4 regions of the Methylobacterium sp. AC315 genome follow, and region 1 is predicted to be linked to each of the others. Evidence: riboswitches for the same ligand, from Rfam matches in the RefSeq annotation. Region 1 holds a riboswitch; each other region holds the start of a gene.

The links. A riboswitch is a leader RNA that binds a small molecule or an ion and turns the genes downstream of it on or off. The one in region 1 is predicted to bind cobalamin.
Positions count from the first base shown of each region.
Region 2: linked by a shared signal. The riboswitch ahead of AC0IY0_RS25135 (TonB-dependent receptor) and the one ahead of AC0IY0_RS16020 (TonB-dependent siderophore receptor) in region 1 are both predicted to bind cobalamin.
Region 3: linked by a shared signal. The riboswitch ahead of AC0IY0_RS00585 (TonB-dependent receptor) and the one ahead of AC0IY0_RS16020 (TonB-dependent siderophore receptor) in region 1 are both predicted to bind cobalamin.
Region 4: linked by a shared signal. The riboswitch ahead of AC0IY0_RS06250 (CbtB domain-containing protein) and the one ahead of AC0IY0_RS16020 (TonB-dependent siderophore receptor) in region 1 are both predicted to bind cobalamin.

Region 1 is NZ_CEEDEA010000008.1:194,420-199,837, reverse strand. Features, by position in the region: gene AC0IY0_RS16025 (acetyltransferase domain-containing protein) at 1-1,038, opposite strand, end outside; gene AC0IY0_RS16020 (TonB-dependent siderophore receptor) at 1,038-3,272, opposite strand; cobalamin riboswitch at 3,380-3,588, opposite strand; gene AC0IY0_RS16015 (hypothetical protein) at 4,468-4,785, shown strand; gene AC0IY0_RS16010 (hypothetical protein) at 5,063-5,383, shown strand.
Region 2 is NZ_CEEDEA010000025.1:8,321-13,738, forward strand. Features, by position in the region: partial or broken gene AC0IY0_RS25120 (transglycosylase SLT domain-containing protein) at 1-446, shown strand, start outside; gene AC0IY0_RS25125 (hypothetical protein) at 803-1,213, opposite strand; gene AC0IY0_RS25130 (cell wall hydrolase) at 1,611-2,201, opposite strand; cobalamin riboswitch at 2,619-2,816, shown strand; gene AC0IY0_RS25135 (TonB-dependent receptor) at 3,057-5,081, shown strand; gene AC0IY0_RS25140 (DMT family transporter) at 5,129-5,418, opposite strand, start outside.
Region 3 is NZ_CEEDEA010000001.1:119,958-125,375, forward strand. Features, by position in the region: gene AC0IY0_RS00575 (HigA family addiction module antitoxin) at 31-525, opposite strand; gene AC0IY0_RS00580 (HigA family addiction module antitoxin) at 1,069-1,428, opposite strand; cobalamin riboswitch at 1,828-2,023, shown strand; gene AC0IY0_RS00585 (TonB-dependent receptor) at 2,316-4,499, shown strand; gene AC0IY0_RS00590 (PepSY domain-containing protein) at 4,496-5,418, shown strand, end outside.
Region 4 is NZ_CEEDEA010000003.1:215,071-220,488, forward strand. Features, by position in the region: gene cobW (cobalamin biosynthesis protein CobW) at 1-241, opposite strand, end outside; gene AC0IY0_RS06240 (DUF1636 family protein) at 238-636, opposite strand; gene AC0IY0_RS06245 (CbtA family protein) at 644-1,393, opposite strand; gene AC0IY0_RS06250 (CbtB domain-containing protein) at 1,410-1,592, opposite strand; cobalamin riboswitch at 1,627-1,821, opposite strand; gene AC0IY0_RS06255 (DUF4424 domain-containing protein) at 2,051-3,073, shown strand; gene AC0IY0_RS06260 (coagulation factor 5 8 type domain-containing protein) at 3,197-4,552, shown strand; gene AC0IY0_RS06265 (S10 family peptidase) at 4,556-5,418, opposite strand, start outside.

The DNA of each region.
Region 1 (5,418 bases):
GGCGCGCAACAGCAGCAGGTGCAGCAGATAGAAGAACAGCGGCGCACCGCCGAAGACCTGCAGCCAACCCGACATCGCCGCCGGGAGGCCCTCGAACAGCGCCAGCAGAACGAGCCCGAGGCCGAGCGTGGCCAGGAGGAAGTCGGCGGAGGGCGGATACTTGGTCAGGTTGAGGAAGGCCAGAACGGTGTCGACCATCGTCGCGCGGGACTGCCAGGGTACGGGATCCCCGTAACCGTTCAGGCCGCGCAGGACGACGAAGGCCGCGAGCGCGACCCCGCCGAGAACAACCAGCCGGCGCTGCCGGTCCTTCGCCGGCACGGCGCCGCAAAACCACGGTCCCAGCGCGTAGCCGGCCGCGATGACCCCGATCCAGGGCAGGACCGGGTACGAGGTCCGGGCCGCGCCCCATGGCAGGGGGATCAGCCCGCGCTGGTGCAGGATCGACCACAGGGCGTAGCCCGCCTGGTCCGACGCGACGGCGATCCCGTCGAGGGCGTTGTGCCCGAGCATGATCGCCAGCGCGACGCCCAGCAGCGCCACCGGCGGGAGCCAGAGCAGGCCCGCGAGGGCGATCATGCCGATGCCGATCGCCCAGATCACCTGCAGGTACAGGATGGGCGGCGGCAGGCTGGCGGTCCAGGCGAAGCTGACGAGGGTCACTTCCAGCACGATCAGGAGCAGGCCGCGCTTCAGCAGGAAGGCGGCGGTCGCCGACCGCCCGCCATGCGTCCGGCCGTACAGGCTCGCCGACAGGCCGGTGAGCAGGATGAAGACCGGGGCACAGAGATGCGAGGCGATCCGCGTCCAGGCGAGGCCGGCCGGGGTCACGCCGAGATCCATCGGGTCGCGAACCTGGGCGTGCAGGTAGACGAACTCGCGCACGTGATCGACCACCATCAGCAGCATCACGAGGCCGCGCAGGGCGTCGATCGAGCCGATGCGGTGCGATCGACGCGGGGATGGGGCGCGGCAGCCGGCATCCCCCGGGCGCAGGGGATCCGGCGGCGCGGCGGGCTCCTCGGCCCTGCGGGCCATCAGAACCGAACCGTGAACGAGCCGGTGAAGCGCCGCGGCGAGCCCGGATACACGCGGAACACGTTGAGCGAGCTCTCGTAGTACTGCGTGTCGAAGATGTTCTCGACGTTGAGGGCCAAGCGGACGTTGTCGAAGCGGTAATAGGCCAGGGCGTCCACCGCGATATAGGCCGGCAGGACGAAGCCCGAGCCCGCGGCATCCCCTGCCCGCTCGCCGACGCCGCGCACGCCGCCGCCGACGCCGAGGCCCTTCCAGTCGCCGCCCTGCGGTTCGTAGACCGCGAGCAGGCTGCCCGAGTGGCGCGGCACGTTGATCAGCGGCGCGCCCACCGGCAGCACGTTGTCCTTCGTCACCACCGCGTCGGCGAAGACGTATCCGGCCAGCACCTTCAGTTCGGGGGTCAACTGACCTTGCGCGGTCACCTCGAACCCCTGGCTGCGCACGGCGCCCGCCGCGATCGAGAAGCCGCTGTTGTTGGGATCGGGGGTGAGCACGTTCTCGCGCTCGACCCGGAAGGCGGCCGCCGTCAGCAGGAGGTTGCCGTCGAACAGCTCGGACTTCACGCCGACTTCGTAACCGAGGCCGGTCTCGGGTGCGAGCGGCGTGCCGCGCGTCACCGCCGCGGCGTCGGGGCCGATATTCGGGCGGAAGCTCGTGCCGACATTGGTGTAGAGCGCGAATTCCGGGATCGGGCGGTAGACGAGGCCGGCCCGCGGCGAGGCCGCCACGCGCGATTGATCGACCTGGCTGCGCGGGGCCCGCTCCCGGAAGGACTGCTCGAAGATGTCCACCCGCATCCCCACGAGCGCCCGCCATTCCGGGGTAAGGACGATCTCGTCCTGCGCGTACAGGCCGGTGTTGGTGACCCGCTCCAGGTTGTTGCGCGGGATGGTGATCGGCGGCAGCGCCTGCCCGTAGACGGGCGCGTAGATGTCGAGCGCGAAGGGGCTCGTGCGGAAATTCGAGCGGAAGTACTGCGTCCGGCTGTCGGTGCTCTCGCGGTCCAGCCCAAGCAGCACCGTGTGGCCGATCCCGGCCGTGTCGAAGCGCCCGAGCAGTTCGGCCTGCCCGATCGCCACGTCCCAGCGGTAGTCGCGCACGTTGCGGTCGCGCGCCACGGTGCGGTTGTCGGCGGCGAGCGAACGGACCTCGGCCGACTCGCCCGCCAAGTCGCCCGTGTTGAGGTAGGTCGCGAGCCGCATCTGCCAGGCGTCGTCGAAGCGATGATCGACGCGCACCTGCAGGGTGTTGTTGGTCTGATAGGTGCTCTGGCCCGGCTCCCCCAGGAAGCGTGAGATCGGCAGGAAGCCGAGCTGCTTGTTGATCGCGATCACCCCGCGGTCGAACACGATGCGGTTCTTGACGAACTCGGTCTCGACCGTGACGCGGGTATCCGGCGTCACCTGCCAGCTGATCACCGGCGCCACGAGCAGCCGGTCGCTGTTGACGAAGTCCCGGAAGCTGCCGGCGCCCTGGGCCGCGAGGTTGAACCGGTACAGGACCGTGCCATCCTCGTTGAGCGCGCCGCCGGCATCGACCGTCCCGCGCGTCAGCCCGAACGAATCGATCTGGGTGCCCATCTCGACGAAGCGCTGGGCGGTGGGCTGCTTGGTGATGAGGTTCACCAGCCCGCCCGGATCGCTGCGCCCGACCAGTCCGGCGCCGGGGCCCTTCAGCACCTCGATCCGCTCGATGTTCTGGGCATCGGGCGGCGGGGGCGTGCCGCGATTGAGCGGGAAACCGTTCTTGTAGATCTCCGAGGTCGTCACCCCGCGGATGGCGTAGCTGAACAGGCTCAGGCCGCCGAAATTGTTCTGCTGCGCGACGCCGGGGAGGTAGTTGAACACGCGATCGACGCGGGTGGCGGCGAGGTCGCTGATCACCTCCCGGGGGGCGACGGTGACCACCTGCGGCACGTCGATCTGCCGGGTCGGGGTCCGGGTCGCGCTGACGGCCCGGGTCGCACCGTAGCCCGGCGTCGGCCCGATCAGGCCGATGCTGTCCGACGCGGCCGTCGTACCGGGGGCTGGGCTGCCGCCGACATGCTCGACCGAGACCTCCTCCAGGGCGATGCTCTCCTGCGCCCGCGTCTCGCCGGCCGGCGAGCCCGCCGTCAGGATCGCCGCGAGGGCGACACGCGGGCTCTGGCGGCGGAAGGGAGACCGGGAACGGCTCCGCGGGCCCCGGGCTTTCGCGGAGGGATGGGTCGTGGTCGGCTTCGGGCGGACTGGCACCGGCACACTCATGGTTGTCGAGCCGGAGGCTTCAGCGTGAGCGCGTGCGGGCGACGGGCCCACGGGGCCGCGCCGTCCCTGCGTTCCGCCGGGGCACCCCGCCCGAGGGTCGTCGTCACGCCGAGGCAGGTCTCCTGGCTCGCGGGTCACGATCCCGGCCTGGTCTTCCCGATGCGACGCATCAGTGACCACGGGCGGCAGGGACTCACCGCTTACAGTTGCGGGGGCAGCTTCGGCCTTGCCCGTACGAGCGCACCGAATTCCCATCTTCGCCCGCGGACCGAAGCCCGCGGGAACCTTGGCCGCCCGATACTCGCCACCGCGCCCCCGGGGGTCAATGCCTCAACGACAGAATGCAATAACGTTACACACGCTGTGGTTTAAGGGACACATCGGCCTCCCGGTTCGCCAGCTCACGGTTTCGGCTCTGGCGGATGAGCGCGCCCGGGCAGCAGCGGGGCGCCGCCTTCCGGGGCCGGATCCGGGATCTCTTCCACGTGGCTGCGGAAGCCAGCGCCGGACGTCGGCCTGTCGGCGCGCGGTGGCGGCGAGACGGCCAGCAGGCAGCCCGGCCGAGACCGCGATGGTCTGCCAGGGACCGGACGGCGCGGCCATCCGGGCGTGTTCACCGTGCGGAGCCACCCGCAGGCGGAGCGCCAGGCCCGGGTTGGCCGCAGCCTCGTCCAGGAACCCGGACCTGTCCGGATCGAGTGGGTGTTGGCCCCAGACCGGGATGGACGCGCCGCCTCCACGCTCTTCCGATCCCGCTCGGCCGGAAACCGTAACGCAGCGATTCGACACGGCGTTCGATCCGTCCGGATACGGTCTTGCGTCCACCTGGGGCGGCCCCCGATCTGTTTCGAGACGCGGCCCGGATTGCACCCGCGGTGCCAGGGAGCGACGCGCCTCGGCGCGAGGCCGGGCGAACTCCGGGCCGCCGCCGGGCTCATCCGTATCGGGCGCGCGGCGTGGGCCGGGCGCGTCGAGACCCGCATCAGATCGGCGGGCTGCGAGCCCCCCGCGCGGGCTTCGCGGTGCGTGCCGGCCTCCGGTGGGCCCTCGGGGCGCGGCACCTGCGGCTTGGCTTCGACACCGGGTCGCGGCGTCGCGAACCTGAACGGCCGCAGGGGGTTTGCTTTCCGAAGAGCGCGGTCGGCACCGACGCGGTACGCCGCGCGGCGTGGAGAACATGATGATGGACAGCACCCTGGCTTCGGTAACGGTCCCTTCCCTGAAGGCCGCTCGATCGGCGCGAGACCGCCTGGCCCGTGCCGGGTTTGCCCGCAACAGCATCGACATCGAGCGGCATGGCGACGGGTTTGAGGTCTCGATCAACACGCGCGAAGAGAACAAGGCACGGGCCGAGCGTATCTTGACCGGATCGCCGCTGGGCAACGACCTCCGGCAGGCCGGGGAACAGGCGGCCGACTTCGTGCACGGCAACCGCTCTTTCGCCCTGGGCCTCGCCGCATTGGCCGGTTTCGCGATCTTCAGCCTGACGAAGCGCCGGTGACCCTCGTACCCGCCGTCAATCGGCTCGCGCGCCGGTTCCGTGCCGGCGCACCGTCACGACGCGTGCCCTCCCGACGAGGGTGCGGGTGCGGGATGGCTACCGGATCTCACCCCTCCGCGCTGAGAAGCCGTGGAGGGGGCGTGGAGGGGGCAGCGGGGTAAGCCCGCGTCTGCTCTAAGCCCGCCATCCGGCCTGCGAAGTCCGCGCCCGTCAGCGTGAAGCCGATCCCGCCGGGCGGCTCGGTTCCGGTTCGACCCGTCGCGAGGCGATGCTTGTGATGCGCAGTGTGGACCGCGTCCTGATCGGCCTCGGCCTCGCCGTCTGGCTGCCCGCCCTACCGTTTGCCATCGCGTTGGCCGTGGGCAATGGGGCCGGCTGCACGTTGAGCGAGAACGACGTCCATCCGTGCGTGATCGCCGGGATCGATCTCGGTCTACCCCTGACGCTGATGGCGCTCATGGGCTGGGTCGTCGTCGCGATGCTGCCCTTGATGGCCCTCACGCTGGTGGCGGGTGTGGTTTGGGGCGGCGTCCGCATCGGTCTGACCTGGCGGCGTGGGCGGGGAACACGCCGCGCTGCCGATCGTCCAGCCCCATAGCGGCGGTTGCCGCCCCGCGATTGTGACCGTTCCTG
Region 2 (5,418 bases), on a different contig from region 1:
CTGCGTGCCGCTGGGCGTGCTCTACGCCGTCGGCCTGACCGAGGATCGGCAAGCGCGGCTCCCTTCAACCCTACGCCATGAACTTCGCCGGAACCGCCTATTTCGGAACGGGGCCGCGGGACGTGATCGCTCGCTTCACGGAAGCGCGCAGCAAGGGCATCCGCCCGATCGACCTCGGCTGCATGCAGATCAACCACCTCTATCACGGCGGCAAGCTCGGCTCGGTCGAGGCCATGATCGACCGGCTCGCGAACGTCCAGTACGCCACCCAATTCCTCCAGGAGCTCAAGAAGCGAGAGGGCAGCTGGACGATGGCGGTGGCGCGCTACCATGCCGGGCCGAACAACAATGCGGCGCAGAAACAGTATATCTGCCGGGTGGTCGCCAACATGGTCGCGACCGGATTCAGGCAATGGACCCCGGCGGCGACGCAGTTCTACCGGTGATGCACCCTTCGACCGGGGGCGGCCGCGGGCACGCTCGATCACGGTGGCCGGCGCCGATCCCCTCGAGGCATGCCACGTCCCTTCCGGCTAGGCGGCGAGAGATGCAGACGAGGAACGGTTTCTTCAGTGCCAACAGCGCAGATTACCGACCACTCTATGCGGATGCTGCCTATTGGCCGCTCATACGTTGAGCAAGACGGCAAACGCCACCATCCTTCCGGGGCTGGGAGAGCATGATGAACGACGCACCAGACCCGCCCGACGGCGCGTTCGCCAGGACGCTTCTGCTGTTCGCGGTGACCATCGCGGTCATCGCGGTCTCGGCCTACATCCTGATCCGGATGGATTGAGCGCAGTCAGAGGATCTTGCAGCTTCCGTAGCTCATCTTGATCTCGCCGCGATCCTCCGGATTGAGCTGCGCCTCGACGAAGTTCAGCTTGTTCAGGTCGATCAGAAGAAAATATACGCCGTTCTGGCACTTGATCGCGTTGCGCGGGGTCCGTTCATTCAAGCGCGGCGACGCCACCTGACATTCGTAATAGTCGGACCGCCCGGCGGAGAGGACGGTCAGCAAGCCGCCGCCGGAGACCAACGAGAAGGTCCGCGCCCGGTGCGGCTGAGGCTTTGCACCCTCGGGGCCGGGGGCCGCGTCGAGCCCCACCGAGACGTCCTCCGTACAGGTCATCGGGCGGCGCAACTGAGAGGCTGCCGGTGCGATGCTCAGAATGAGGACCGCACCAGCGAGCGCTACCCTGTGGGCAATCATCGGCGGCAGATCCGTGATTCGTGGGTAGTTCTAACCGACAAGCTAAGGCGTCGCCCGTCGATGTAAATCTCGCCTCCGCGGGTCACGGAGCCAATCAACAGATTTACCGCCGCGCGCGATGTCACTTCATCTGCCATGACCGGTCAAGATGGTGCGATCGACAGCACCGCCTCGTTCTATGCCGGTCGATCCGCGTCCCTGTCGGGAGCCGCGTCCCGATGTATGGCTTGCGGCGGCTTCCGCCGGCCCGCGTGGTCGCGGGCGGCCACGCTCGCAGCGGGATGGACACGCGCTGCGAGCGGGTGGTGCCGGGGCGCAGGCTTGCGGCAAGGGGAGGGACCCGCGCCGGAAGCGCGATCCGGATCCGGCAAGGCCGTTCGGATCGTTGTGCGCAGCGCTAACGCGTCGGCGCAGCCGGGCCGGCCGCGTAGCTCGACACCGTCGGGGACAGGGCGGCGGGCGCCGGCGTTTCCGCCTTGGCGGCGCGGGAGTTGCGCTTCTCGTAGAAGGCATTGCCGCCGGCTACGGCCACGTAGTGCATGTTCGTGTACGGGAAGTGGTGGCCGGCCGTGTGGAAATACATCGCCTTCCCGACCTTCGGGTGACGCTCGCCCGCCAGCACCGCGTCGGCGGCATCCGCCACCTTTTGGAGGTCGCGGTCCTGCATCGGCTTGGTCAGGACGCCGGGGGCGAACTGCCCGGGCTGCCCGACCACCGCACAGATGCCGCCCGGGAAGATCGCGGCCTCCATCCGGTTCATGACCACGGTGCCGACGGCCAGCAGACCGGATTCGTCGCTGCGGTTCGATTCGAAATACATGGCCCGGCCGAGGCAGTCGCGCTCGGCGTCGGTGACCACCATCGACGGCTTGCGGCCGGGGATCGATCCTGTGGTCAGGGGTGACGCGGTGTTGCACGCACCGAGGCCGCCGGCGAGCGCCAGCGCGACCAGCCCCGAAACGGTCTTGATCCTCTCGCTACCCTGCATGCATCAGCGCTCCGTCCTCCGGCCTCGGGGCAGGGCGATCGCCCTGCCCGGCGTCGCCACTCTCGATCGTTGTACGCGCCAAGCTTGTGTGCACGTTCGCGGCGAGGATGTGGCGGGCCGGCATGCGTGGATCGCCCCGAACGCCGGTCGGCCCGCGCTGGCGGACCACGGACAGCCCTGGAACGCGGCCCCTCGCGGGACGGACCGGAGCCGCAGCGGGAGCCGCAGGTCCGGGCGGAAAAGCTTCGCGATACCATTAGCGTAGCATCGCCCGGAGCCGTCCGGGATCGGAGGGACGAGTCCCCCGGTCGGCGGCCTCGTTCGGCTGGAACGAGAGCCGGCCGAGGGCCCGGTGTCATCCGATAGACACACACGCCGCCAACCGGTGCCGGGACGTTGACGGGACCCAAGCCTTGGCTCGAAGGTGGCTGGGACGGTTCCCTTCGGGGATCAAAAGGGAACGCGGTGAGGGGTCTTCCCCGAATCCGCGGCTGCCCCCGCAACTGTAAGCGGTGAGCCTTCTCGTCACCACGTCACTGGGCCGCCTCGCCCGGGAAGACGACGAGAGGGCGGCGACCCATGAGCCAGGAGACCTGCCGTCAGTCGTGGTCACACGCGAAACGCGCTGGGCGGGGTGTCCTGGCGGGTGCCGGGACGCCCGCGCGAGCGCGGTCGGCGCGGCCTCGTTCGCGGTGACGTGCCACTGCCGTCGCCCGAGGTCCCGTGTCCCGTCCTGTGCCGCGCTTGACGCCCTCGAAACTGGCCGTGCTGACGGCCCTGGCGCTGCTGCCCCCGGCGGCCTCCGCCCGGGACGGATCCCGGCCGAGCCAGGACACCGAGGCGACGCTCGACGAGATCTCGGTCACCGCAGAGCCTTCCGGGGCCCCGCGGGGCGGTGCCGCCGCGAGTGCGGGCTATGTCAGCGGCGTGACCGGCATCGGCGGCCCGCTCCTGCCCGTGGCTTCCGCCAGCGCGGGGGTGATCACGGGCGCCCAGCTCAACAGCCGGCCGGTGACGCGTCCCGGCGAGGTGCTGGAGGCGGTGCCGGGCCTGATCGTCACCCAGCATAGCGGGGAGGGGAAGGCCAACCAGTTCTTCCTGCGCGGCTTCAACCTCGACCACGGTACCGACATCGCCCTGTTCCTGGACGGCATGCCGCTCAACATGCGCACCCACGCCCACGGGCAGGGCTATGCCGACATCAACTTCCTGATCCCCGAACTCGTCGGCGCGGTGGAGTTCCACAAGGGGCCGTACTTCGTACGCGACGGCGATTTCGCCTCCGCCGGCTCGGTGCGGATCGACTATCTCGACACCGTCCAGAAAAACCTCGCGCTCACCGCCATCGGCAGCTTCGGCTACAAGCGCGCGCTCACCATCGCCTCGACCCCGATCGGGGACGGCAACCTCCTGGTCGCGGCCGACGCACAGGTCTACGACGGTCCGTGGGTGGTCCCGGACGCCCTGCGCAAGATCAGCACCGTCGCCCGCTACAGCCAGGGCACGGCGCTCGACGGCTTCTCGGTCACGGGCATGGCCTATGCCAGCCGCTGGACCGCCACCAACCAGATCCCCGAGCGGGCCGTCGCTCAGGGGCTGATCGGCCGATACGGCACGATCAACCCCACGGATGGCGGGGATACGAGCCGCCTCTCGCTGTCCGGCCGCTTCAGCAGCACCGACGACACAGGCGTGACCCGGGCCTCGGCCTACGTGATCCGCTCGCAGCTCAACCTGTTCAACGACTTCACTTATGTCCTCAACGACCCCGTCGCGGGCGACCAGTTCCACCAGCTCGACCAGCGCATCATCGGCGGCGGCGAGGCGCTGCACATCTTCCAGGGCGCGTTGTTCGGGCGTCCGATGGAGAACGAGGTCGGCGTGCAGACCCGGACCGACAGCATCCGGGTCGGGCTGTTCAACACGACGAACCGGCAATACCGCTCGGGCGTGCTCGACGATCGGGTGCTGGAGACGAGCGGGGCCTTCTATTTCGACAACCGGGTGCGCTGGACCGACTGGCTGCGCACCAGCCTCGGCTTCCGCGCCGACGGCTATGATGCCCGCGTCGCCTCGGACACGCCGGCCAATTCGGGCCGGGCCCGCGACGGCATCGTCAATCCTAAGCTCGGCCTGACCCTCGGACCGTGGTTCGACACCGAGTTCTACGTGAATTACGGCGGCGGCTTCCACTCGAACGACGTGCGCGGGGTGACTGCCACGGTCGATCCGGCAAGCCCCCTGTTCAACATCGGCCGCGCGCCGTTCCTGGTGCCCTCGACCGGCTACGAGGTCGGGCTGCGCAACCGCTCGATCGCCGGGCTGGAGACCAGCCTCGCCTTGTTCCGGCTCGACTTCGCGTCCGAAAACCTGTTCCAGGGCGACACCGGCACCACGGAGCCGAGCCGCCCGACCCGGCGCTTCGGCGTCGAGTGGACGAACCGCTACGCGCTGACGCCGTTCCTGTCGCTGGAGGGCGATCTGACGATCACCAACGCCCGGTTCTCCGATTCCGACCCAGTCGGCACCCGGGTGCCGGAGGCGCCTACCACCATCGCGTCGGCCGGCATCACCTTCGGCGCGCCGCTCGGCTGGTTCGGCTCCCTGCGGTTCCGGTATTTCGGGCCGCGCCCGCTGATCGAGGACAATTCCATCCGCTCGCGCCCGACCGCCCTGTTCAACGGCCGGGTCGGCTACGCCTTCGAGAACGGGGTCAGCGTCTCCCTCGACGTGCTGAACCTGACCAACAGCAAGTCCGACCAGATCACCTACGCCTACGTCTCGCGCCTGCCCGGGGAGCCCGCCGAGGGCCTGACCGACCGCGTGTTCCACCCGGCCGAGCCCACGGCCGTGCGCCTCACCATCGCAGGCCGGTTCTGAGCGCGGCCGATTCTGAGCGCGACCCCGGGGCCCGGAGGGGATCCGGCTCAGTGCTGGCCCTGCCCGGACGCCAGGATGGCCACGCCCACCGCGATGATCGCGATCCCCACTAGCATGGTCGGGCTGATCGCCTCGCCGTACAGCCACGCGCCGCCGAGTGCGGCGCCGATCATGCCGACCCCGGACCAGATCGCGTAGACCACCCCGATCGGCAGCATGTCCATGCTGCTCGACATCAGCCATAGGGCGGTGCCGTAGCCGACCGCCACGATCAGAGTGGGGCCCGGCTTGGTCAGGCCGTCGGCGGCCTTCAGCGCCAGGGTGGCGGTGACCTCCG
Region 3 (5,418 bases), on a different contig from region 1:
GCTCGAGCCGAGATCCGATAGGTGCGAACGTTACGCGAAGGCGTGCTTCCGTTCGGACGTATGAGCCCGTGTCTGCGCAACCTGGAGCCGTGTCGCGGCGACCTGGGACCAGGCCTTGGACATTGACTCGTTTCGAACATTCCGCTCGCGCCTGCGCACGGCGGCGATGTCGAACTGCTTCTGCATCTCCATCATCATTTCCATGCTGTACCCGAACGCCTGCTCGATCTGGAAAGCCAGGTCGGCAGTCAAAGGGGTCTTCTCGGTGAGAAAGTCGGTGAGCGCGTGACGCGTGACGCCCAGAAGACCGGCAGCCTCCATGATGGTCAGGTTGCGCGGCTCGAAGACCTTGCGGCGAACAAACAGACCGGGATGACACGGATTTGCCGGTTGATGGACAGCGTTCACCTGGGACTCCTTCGTCGATTGACACAATCGTTTTCGGATGAGCGTTTTGATCGACTGATCGGAACTGCGGCAGACCTCACGGGCACATGGGCGCAAGCAGCGCTCCATCAGCAACATCAGAATCGCCGACTACCTCAGCCACCCACAGTCTTACTTTATTTTGCCGGTTATATATTTTATTGTCTTGCAGATCCGATCAAATCGTCGATATCAATCGGATTGCAGCATGTCAATCTCATCCAGATTTACAAATTTATTTCGAATAAATCAATAATTCGACTGTATTAATCTGCAAAACTTCAAAAATATGCATGATAATTTTGATCGCGATACAGCCTGAGCAAATGTCTCCGATGAAACACGATCAGGGTCGCGTGCGCGGTACCGTCCGATATGGAGAATGCCGATCGCCTTGGCCCGTGACGACGAACGATACCAAGGCATGGGGACTGGTCCCCCTGCGATCGTCACCCAGTCTCGCGCGGAAACGTGCCGAGGTGTTTTCCGGAGCCGTCCATCATGCGTCGCAAAGCGGTGCGTCCCGGCCAAGAAGCGACGACAAGGCGTGGAGGCCCGACCAATGCGCGTTCACCCCGCGTCGCGCAGGGGAGATCCGGTAACGGCCCGGCATCCCGGACAACCGGTCGCCACGAATTGAGCTCACCCAAACGCGTGAACGCGCTTGACGATTACCTGAGGCCTTTCGGTCGGGGTCTGGACGCCGGTCCGGCCCGCGAGTTCCCTCTCGACCTTCTGTTCGAGTTTCCGCGCGCGCGAGATATCGTAGTGGGTCTGCATCTCCATCAGCATCTCCATGCGGGCCCCGAACACCTTCTCGACCCGCAGAGCCAGTTCGGCCGTAAGAGCGATCTTCTCGTTCAAGAAGTCGGACAGCGTTTGGCGCGTCACGTTGAGCAGGCTGGCCGCAGCCATGACGGTTAGGTTACGCGGCTCAAGGATATTGCGGCTAACAAACCCGCCAGGATGACAGGGATTCTCTAATACATAAGGTGAATTCATAATGATTCTCCTACCAGGTTTTGCAAATTTGGCGAATAAGCGACAGAGCGGAAACCACTATTTTAGCCGATGCGCCGTCTTAAAACACCTCTGATTTCGGCTCGCAAATCTTACGCGACAGCTCAAAAAAAGTTCCTGAGTTGTCTAAAAGTAAAATAAGTAGATTTTAATTTGCTTATTTTCAAAATAACAACGCTGATATCTGGAAAAATAAGTTCAAATTCGTTAAGCAGCAAGTCATTTTAAAAAATACTATTACAGTGGAAATACAAAATTTTGCGCCATGCAGTCGGAGGCCCGTGATCCGTTAAGCATCGCGCGAGGCGATCGTGCGCCTGATCGCAGGCCGCCCACGCAGGGGGCCGGATATCCACACGCTTGACGTTCCACCGGCATACAGCCACGCTAGTCGGCGACGGTTCCCCTCGGGGATCAAAAGGGAACGCGGTGAGGGGCCTGCCCTGAAACCGCGGCTGTCCCCGCAACTGTGAGCGGCGAGTCCTTCACCACCACGTCACTGGGTCTCAAGCCCGGGAAGACGGTGCGAGGGCGGCGACCCGCGAGCCAGGAGACCTGCCGTCAGCCGTGGTCACACGCGAAACGCGTCAGGCGGGGTGTCCTGGCGGGTGTCGAGACGGCCGTGCGCGAGCGCGGTCGGCGAGGCCTCGTTCGCGGTGACGTGCCACAGCAAGCGCGCCCGCGTCCCGGTTCCCGATGCTTTCCCTTGTCGTGCCGATCCCGGCCGCGTTTGCACGCGGCCTGATCCTTCACCCGGGCCGCCGCGCGTGGACCGGACCGGATCAGACACGCATCCGCAATTGTAATGTTATTACATTGCTATTAGGGCATCTGAACCGGCGGCCGCCGCGCTCGGACCTATCCTCACCATGTCGCGATCCAAACTTCCTCGTCGCAGCCGGCGTAGACCGCTCTGCGGTGCCATGCTCACGCTCCTGGCAAGCCCGGCCGCAGCCCAGGAAACCGTGACCCTCGATCAGCTCTCCGTCGAGGGGGAGGGCGGCGTCAGCCTGACCCGCGCTGCGCCGACCGGGCTGAACCTGCGCACGCCCGACCGGACCGCGAGCCGGCTCGGGCTGACGCCGCTGGAGACGCCGGCGAGCGTCGATATCGTGTCGGGCGAGACCGCACGGCTGCGCGGCCAGGACACGATCGCCGAAGCTGTGACCCAGGACGCCACCGGCATCACCACGATCGCGGCGCCGGGCAACGGCAACGGCGCCTTCACGTCGCGCGGTTTCGCGGGCCCGAACTCGATCCAGCAGCTCTACGACGGCACACGCTTCTATGTCGGGGCCAACACGGTCACGTTCCCGTTCGACACCTGGAACGTCGAGCGTATCGAGGTGCTGCGCGGCCCGTCCTCGGTGCTCTACGGCGACGGCGCCATCGGCGGCGTGATCAACGTGGTGCCGAAGAAGCCGGTCTTCGTGCCGATCAACACCGCGCGCGCGGTGATCGGCACCGACGGCGTCGCGCGGCTGGCGCTGGATTCGGGCGGGGCGCTCGGGCGCGAGGAATTCGGCGACACCTTCGCGTACCGCCTCAACGTCAGCGGCAACCGCGCGGATGGCTGGATCCGGCCGGAGGGCGATTTCCGCAACCTCGCCGTCTCGGCCGCCCTGCTGTTCCAGCCGAGCCCGGACCTCGCCGTCACGGTGAGCCACGACCTCGGCTACCAGGAGCCGGCGCGCTACTGGGGCACGCCCCTGGTCGAGGGTAGGATCCCGGACCTGATCCGGTTCAACAACTACAACGTCCGCGACGCGAAGATTACCTGGTCGGATAACTGGACCCAGTTCAAGACCGAGTGGACGCCCTCGGACGACATCATCGTGCGCAATACGGCCTATCGGCTCACCAGCCGGCGGCATTGGCTCGATACCGAGCAATACACCTACAACCGCGGCACCGGGCTGGTCGACCGGGGCAGCTACACCGAGATCTACCACAGCCAGGAACAGGTCGGGAATCGCCTGGACGCGAGCGTCAAGGGCAACCTGTTCGGCCTGCCGAACGCGTTCGCGGTCGGGTTCGACGTGAACCACATCGACTTCCGCCACACGAACAATTTCACCTTCGACCAGACCACCAGCGTGCCGCTGATAGGCTACGATCCAGGATACTTCCCGCAGAACGGGCGGGCGCAGCCGGCCTACGCGACACAGACCAGCCAGGCCTCGGTCTTCGCCGAGGACCGGGTGATCCTGTCGGACAAGCTCTCGTTCCTCACCGGCGTGCGCCTGGACGTGCCGACGCTCCGTCGCGAGGATTTGCAGAGCGGATCACAGTTCGAGAAAACCTATCAGGCGCTCGGCTACCGGTTCGGGCTGGTCTACAACCCGACGCCGGACAACGCGCTCTACGCCCAGTACAGCTTCGCGACCGACCCGGTGAACAGCCTCATCACCCTGACGCAGTCGCTCTCAGGGTTCCAGCTCGCCACCGGCACGCAGGTCGAAATCGGCGCCAAGGGCCTCGCATTCGACGGCGCACTGGAATGGACGGTTGCCGGATACCGGATCGTCAAGGACAACCTGATCTCGACCGTGCCGGGTCAGCCGACCGTGTCGACCCAGGTCGGCCAGCAATCCTCGCAGGGCTTCGAGCTGGCGCTGGGCTGGCACCTCGCCCCGGGCTGGCGGCTGGACGGCAACCTCGCGCTCCTGCACGCGCAATACGATACGTTCAATCAGAGCGTGAACGGCGCGACCGTCTCGTATGCCGGCAACCAGCCGATCGACGTGCCCGAGCGGGTCGCCAACCTGTGGCTGACCTGGGACTTTGCCCGCGCCTGGACGGCACGCGTGGGGCTCCAGAACGTCGGCCAGGTCTACAGCGACTTCTCCAACACGGCCCGGCGCCCGGCCTACAACCTCGTCAACCTCGTGCTCGACCATCAGGTGACGGCGGATTCGCGCCTGAGCCTGCGGGTCTACAACCTGTTCGACAAGGTTTACGCAATCAGCGGCAATGCCGTGAACGGGGTCGGCACCAACTGGCTGCTCGGCCGGCCGCGCTCGATGGAAGTCGCCTACACGGTGACTTGGTGAGGCAGCGGGTCGGCAAAGCCGCGCGTCGCTGGCTGCTGCTGTTCCACCGCTGGGCCGGGATCGCCACGGCCCTGATCTTCGCCCTGTGGATCGGCTCCGGACTGGTGATGCTCTACGTGCCGTTCCCGGCACTCACAGCGGCCGAGCGCCTCGCGCGCCTCGCCCCGATCGTCTGGGAGACCGTCGCGGTCCCGCCGGACGCGGCGCTCGCCGCCGGCGACCTTGCGGGCGTGCCGGCGGCGTTCGCGCTGGAGATGCGCGGTGCCGAGCCGGTCTACCGGATCACAGGCCGCGACGGGGGGCGGGCGACCGTATCGGGCCGTACCGGCGCGCGGCTCGGCCCGGTTGGTGCGGAGGCGGCCTTGCGGCTCGCCGCCGGGGATCGGCCGGATGCCCGCGTCGATCCGGTCGAGCGGGACCAGTGGACTGTGACCGCTCGCTACGACCCGCTCCGGCCGTTCCACAAGGTCGTCTTCGATGACCCGGAGGGGACCGAGCTCTACGTCTCCGCGGTAACCGGGGAGATCGCCCTCGACACGACCCGGTTCGAGCGGGCCTGGAACTGGCTCGGTTCGGTGCCGCACTGGATCTACCTGACGCCGCTGCGCGCCCGGGCGGAGCTGTGGCGGACAGTGCTGCTCTGGCTCTCCGGATTCGCCGCCCTCGGGGCGGTCAGCGGCTTGGTCGTCGGGATCTGGCGCCTGCGCCTGCGCCGCCGCTATGCGCACGGCGCCGTCACGCCCTATCGCGGGCTGGCGCGCTGGCACCACCTGTTCGGCCTAGCGGGCGGGCTGGGGCTCGGGGCGTTCATCCTGAGCGGCTGGATCTCCATGAACCCGAACCGCTGGTTCGCATCGAGCGCGCCGCCGACCGCGCTGCGCAGCGCCTACGCTGGAACGCCGGGACCGCTCGGGCTCGA
Region 4 (5,418 bases), on a different contig from region 1:
CGTCGGCGACCGTGCAGCAGATGCAGCCGTTCGGCAGCTCCACGATGGAGTCCTCGGTGCAGCCCTCGACGCCGCAGGCGGCCAGGAACGACTTGTCGAAGCCGACATCACCGAACTCGTTGACCAGGATCGCCAGGCGGCGGCCCTTGGCGTTCTCGATGACGTGGCGGACCAGCGTCGTCTTGCCGGCCCCCAGGAAGCCGGTGACGATGGTGCAGGGGATCTTGGTCACGATGGTCATTCCGCAGCCTCCAAGGTGCCGGCCGGAAGCGGGCGGGGATCGGGAAAGGGCGGGATGCGGGCGATCACGCCGGTCTTGAATGCGGCAGGGCGCTCCCGCCAGGGCACGATGCCGTCCGGCGTCGCCGCGTAGGCGGCCAGCCCGTCCAGGATGGTCGCCGCCGACTCGGACGGGTCCATATCGCCGTAGACGTAGGTCCAGCGGGTCTCGGACGCGACCGCCACGGAACAGGGCCGCTTGCACACCGACAGGCACTCGACCCCCTCGATCCGCAGCTGCCCGGACGTGTTGCGCGCGCGCAGGGCCTCGAGCAGGCGCGCGCCGGCCCGGGGCCCGTCCGGATCGTCGCCCGGGCGGCGGCAGGTCGTACAAACGTAAAGGACGGTCTCAGGCATGACGGCCTCAGGCATGCACCGTCCCGCTTGCGTTTCCACGGCCGAAAGCCTGCCAGGCCCAGCCGAAGCCGAGGCCGATCAGCATCCAGAAGACGAAGCTGATCGCCAGCGAGCGCGCCGCGAACTGCGCCGCAAGTGCCGCGGGAAGCTCCGAGGACACCTCCGCAGCCTGCGGCGCACCGGCGACGTGCGGCGCCACGATCAGCACGAGGCCGCCCAGGATCGCGATCAGCGAGCGCCGGACCGTGATCAGGTACAGGCCCATCCCGGTGGCGGCGGCGGTCATCACCCACCAGGCCTGACGGGCGGCGAGCGGTGCCGCCTCGCTGCCCGGCAATTCCGGCGGCAATCCCAGGCCCGGGGCCAGAGCGACGCTGGCGAAGCCCGCGATCGCGAACGCGACACCGACCTGCCGCGTCGGCTCACGGCCGCAGGCCAAGATCACCGCACCGAGCAGGAGGGCGTAGCCGACCCCGCCCACGAGCGTCGCCAGAGCGGTGAAGGCCATCCGGGGCAACCCCTCGCCGGGCTGCCACTCGGGTGCGGCGTCCGGTGTGCCATGATCGTGCCCCGCATGAGCCAGCACGACCTGAGCCGACATGATCGGGAGCCTGCGCTCGGCCTGGTGCGTCTGCTTGGTCTCATAGCGCTCGGCCGCCACGATCAGCGGCGACGTCAGCGTCAACTCGAGGCCGGTCACGACGACGGCCGCGAGGAAGCCGGCGGCCAGGGCCGCCGACAGAAGCCGGATGATCATCCCTGCGCCAGGGGCGTCAGTGGCAGGGGAAGTTCTGGGTATGCCGGAAATCGTGCGCGGCGTTGTGCAGCGCGATCGCCGGCGAGAAGCCCGCCATGAACAGGAGGCCGAGGCCCAGGAAGGCCGCGAGCGCGACGGCAACCGGACGCTCTCCGGCGCGGATGCCGGTGGCGATGGGGGCGAGGGTCGAGGTGGTCATCAACATGTCTCCAGCCGCCCCACCGGCGGCATTGCGGGATCTCATCGTGACGGCAGGTCTCCTGGCTCGCGGCTCGGCGCGCCTGCCGCCTTCCCGGATCGCTCCGGTGGCCTACTGGCAGACGCTCGCCGCTCACAGTTGCGGGGGCAGCCGCGGTTTCGAGGTTCGTACCCCTCACCGCATTCCCTTTTCACCCCGTCTCCGGGGCACCGTCACGCCATCGTTGTAGACGCATGACAGCTCTCGCACAACGGAGGCCCGGCGGAATCGTTTCGGACTCCTGGGGTACGGCACGGATATGCGGGTCGGGCGGTGGCCGTGAGTGTCGAAACGCATTGGGGGGACGGACTTCGACGCGTCGCGACCGCCGTCGGCGCTTGGCCCGCGGCACCGGCGCCGTGTAACGGCCGGCGTGGACGATTCCGGCCCCTGTCCGATTCTCGAACCCTTGAGCGTTGATGTCGATGCGTACCTTGTCGCTGGCCCTCGTCGTCCTGGCGGCCACGTCCCTTCCGGTCCGGTCCGACGACAGCACCGCCGCGCTCATCGCCGGGGGGCTCGTCCTGGAAAAGGCCGGCACGATCGCCCTCGCGGCCGAGGATATGTACCTCTCCGAGCAGGCCGTGCAGATCGACTATCGGTTCCGCAACCTGACCGATTCCGACATCGAGACCACGATCGCGTTCCCGATGCCCGACATCACCGGTGACTCCGAGATGCTGGTTTCGCTCCCCGATCCGGCGCACGACAACTTCCTGAAGTTCCAGTCCGCGGTCGATGGCGAGCCCGTCGAATCGCAGGTCGAGCAGCGGGCGTTCCTGATGCGGAGCGATACACCGCCCGTGGAGATCACCGCTCGGCTCAAGGCGCTGGGGATCCCGCTCGTGCCAACCACCACGGCGACGGAAGCGGCCCTGCGCCGCCTCGGCGAGCGCCAGCGGCGCGACCTGATCGCGGCCGGCATCCTGGAGCGGCAGGAGCACAAGGACGGGACGATCGCGGATGCCCCGCTCTGGACATTGAAGTCGAAATTCTGGCGCCGGCAGGTCTTTCCCGCCGGGCGCGAGATCGCGGTGCGCCAGAGCTACGTCCCGAGCCTCGGCGGTCTCGCGAGCCTGTCCTACGGCGGGCCGAACCTCGACCCGGCGCAGAAGGCGCACTACGCGACCCGATATTGCACGGACCCGACCTTCGAGCGGGCGGCCCAGGCCCTGTACCGGCGGTCGAGCGCCGACGGCAGCCGGGCGTTCCAGGCCTACGAACGGTCCCTCTCCCACGTGATCAGCTCCGGCGGCAACTGGGCTGGCCCGATCGGCCAGTTCAAGCTGGTCGTGGACAAGGGGGATCCTACGACCCTGGTCTCGTTCTGCGGGGCCAACGTGAAGAAGACCGGCCCGACGACCTTCGAGACGGTGATGAGGGACTTCGTCCCGCAGCGCGATATCGAGATCCTGCTGCTCAAGACCAAGACGGGCGAATGAACTAGTCGGGCGCCCTCGCGGTGCGCCCATGGGCTTGACGCGTCGGGTTCGATACGGGCACCGCCGGGCGCGCCCTCCGGCCCCGACCTCGGCGCGTTTGGTCCAGCCCGCCTCGGAGACACGATGGCCCCGGAAGACGCCCCGACATCCGCCCTCGTCGATCTCGCGGCCGGCCGCGCCCCGCAGCGGGTCGTCGAGGCGGATAGGACCTGGCTGGACCTCGACCTCGGCGGCCGCTTCCCGGTCCGGTCCGTTGTCGGGATCCCGTGCGGGGAGGGTGGTTCGGTCGCGGAGGGCGCCATCCTGTTCTCGCAGGACGGCGTGACCTGGTCCGCACCGGGCATCACGTCCCGTCCGGTCGAGTCGGAGGCCGGCACGGTCGTCATTGAGGCCGACGAGCGCGCCTGGACGCGTTCCGTCCGCGTCGCGATGCCGGCCTCGTTGCCGAACGTCACGGTCCGGGTCATGTGCGAGGAGGCGGCGTTCGACCTGATCGCCCTGCGGGCCATGCTGGGCCTCGACGTGACGCTCCTGAACGAGAAGCCCGGCGCCAACGCCTTCACCGCCTATACCCTGGAGAGCAGTCCGGGTCGCACGAGCGGCGCCCTCGTGGGCGTGGCGGTGTTCCAGAACGGCGCATTCGGCAACTGCTTGATCCAGTACATCATCGCCCTGTCGGTCGCGAAGGCGCTGAACCTGAAATACGTGGCGGTTCCGAAGTTCGACCGCAGCAAAGTCATCTTCCTGACCGAGCGGCTGACTTGTGACGGCATCACCTTCCTGCCTCCGGACGAGCCGCTGCCGACCGACGGGTACTTCCTGTCCGGCCTGTTCTTCGATCCGACGCAGTTCCAGCGGCAGGTGAGCCTCGACGCGCCGCCGGATTCACGGGCGATCATCCAGGGGATGATCCGCCCCCTGTTCAACGGCCTGCCGGCGACGGTCCCGCCCAAGCCCGACGACCAGCTCCTGATCCACATCCGCTCGGGCGACATCTTCAGCACCTGGGTCGACCCGCATTATCCCCAGCCGCCCTTCGCGTTCTACCGCATGGTGATCGACCGGCTGCTCGGCGAGGGCCGCATCCGCTCGATCAAGCTGGTCTTCGAGAACCGGCTGAACCCGGTGATCGCCGCGGTCGAGGCCTATGCGCAGGGTCTCGGATTGCCGGTGGAGACGCAGAGCGAGTCGCTGATCGCCGACGTCACGGCCTTGGTCAACGGCCGCTACCTCGTGTTCGGCCTGGGGACCTTCGGCCCGGCGATCTGCCACCTGTCCGAGCGGGTCGAGCAGGTCTTCTACTTCGCGTCCAACTGGCCGCAGATCTTCCGGGGTATTCCGTCGATCGACCGGGTCATCGAGGTCCGGGACTTGGAGGAGCGCTATATCAAGGTCGGCGCGTGGCAGAACACCGACGCGCAGCGCCGAATGATGATCGAGTACCCGGCCGAGGCGCTGGCCTTCGACGACGCCACCTGAGGATCAGGGCTTGTCCTCACGGTGCTCGACGGGGTCTGCGGTCGCCCCGCGCGCCTGTACGGCATCCCGGTACAGGCGCTCGACGTCCCGCTTGAACGCGGCCCGGGAATCGTCCCGCGAGTAGAACATGTGGCCGCCGGGGTAGACCGCGAGGCTGACCCGCCCGGCGCCGTAGGCCGGCACCTGCGCGAGCAGGAGCTTCGAGGCGTAGTAGGGCGTCACGAGATCGGTGAAGCCGTGGGCGACCAGCACCCTGAGCCGGCCGTCCAGCGCCAGCACGCCCTTCAGGTTCGATAGCGCCTCCGGGGCCTGCCGGCCCGAGCCCCAGGTCCAACCGCGGTTCACGGCGTTGTTCAGCAACTCGTAGCGCATGTTCGGCACCGGCCACTTCAACGTGCGCGCGTAGAGGTCGAGCATCGCGCTGGTCAGCGGCGCCTGGAGCGCGGTGAGCTGGGGATCCTCGAAGCCCGATTGTGCGGCGTCCGGGTTCGGGTCCCAGCCCGTGATGCCGGTGTCGTAGGCGCTGGTGACGCGCTGCTCCGCCCGGTCGAACTCGCGCTGAACGCTGCGGGTGGACAGGCGCGCCGCCTGCGCTTTCACGAAGGCTGCGTCGAACCCGGTGAAGGCCGCGACCTTGTCGGTCATGCGCGCAACGGCGGCCTTGTCGCCGGGGCCCTTGAGCAGGTCGGCGAGATAGGGGCCCACCGCGTAGGCCTCGGCATCGCCGAGCAAAGCCGGGCTCGGCGCCGTGCCGGCCCGTTCGAGGGCGCCGGCCGCCAGGGACGGCAGCTTCAGTACGTAGCCCCAGGGATTGGCCCGCGGCGTCTCGAGCCAGCCGAAATCCAGCACCGGCGACAGCAGCACCA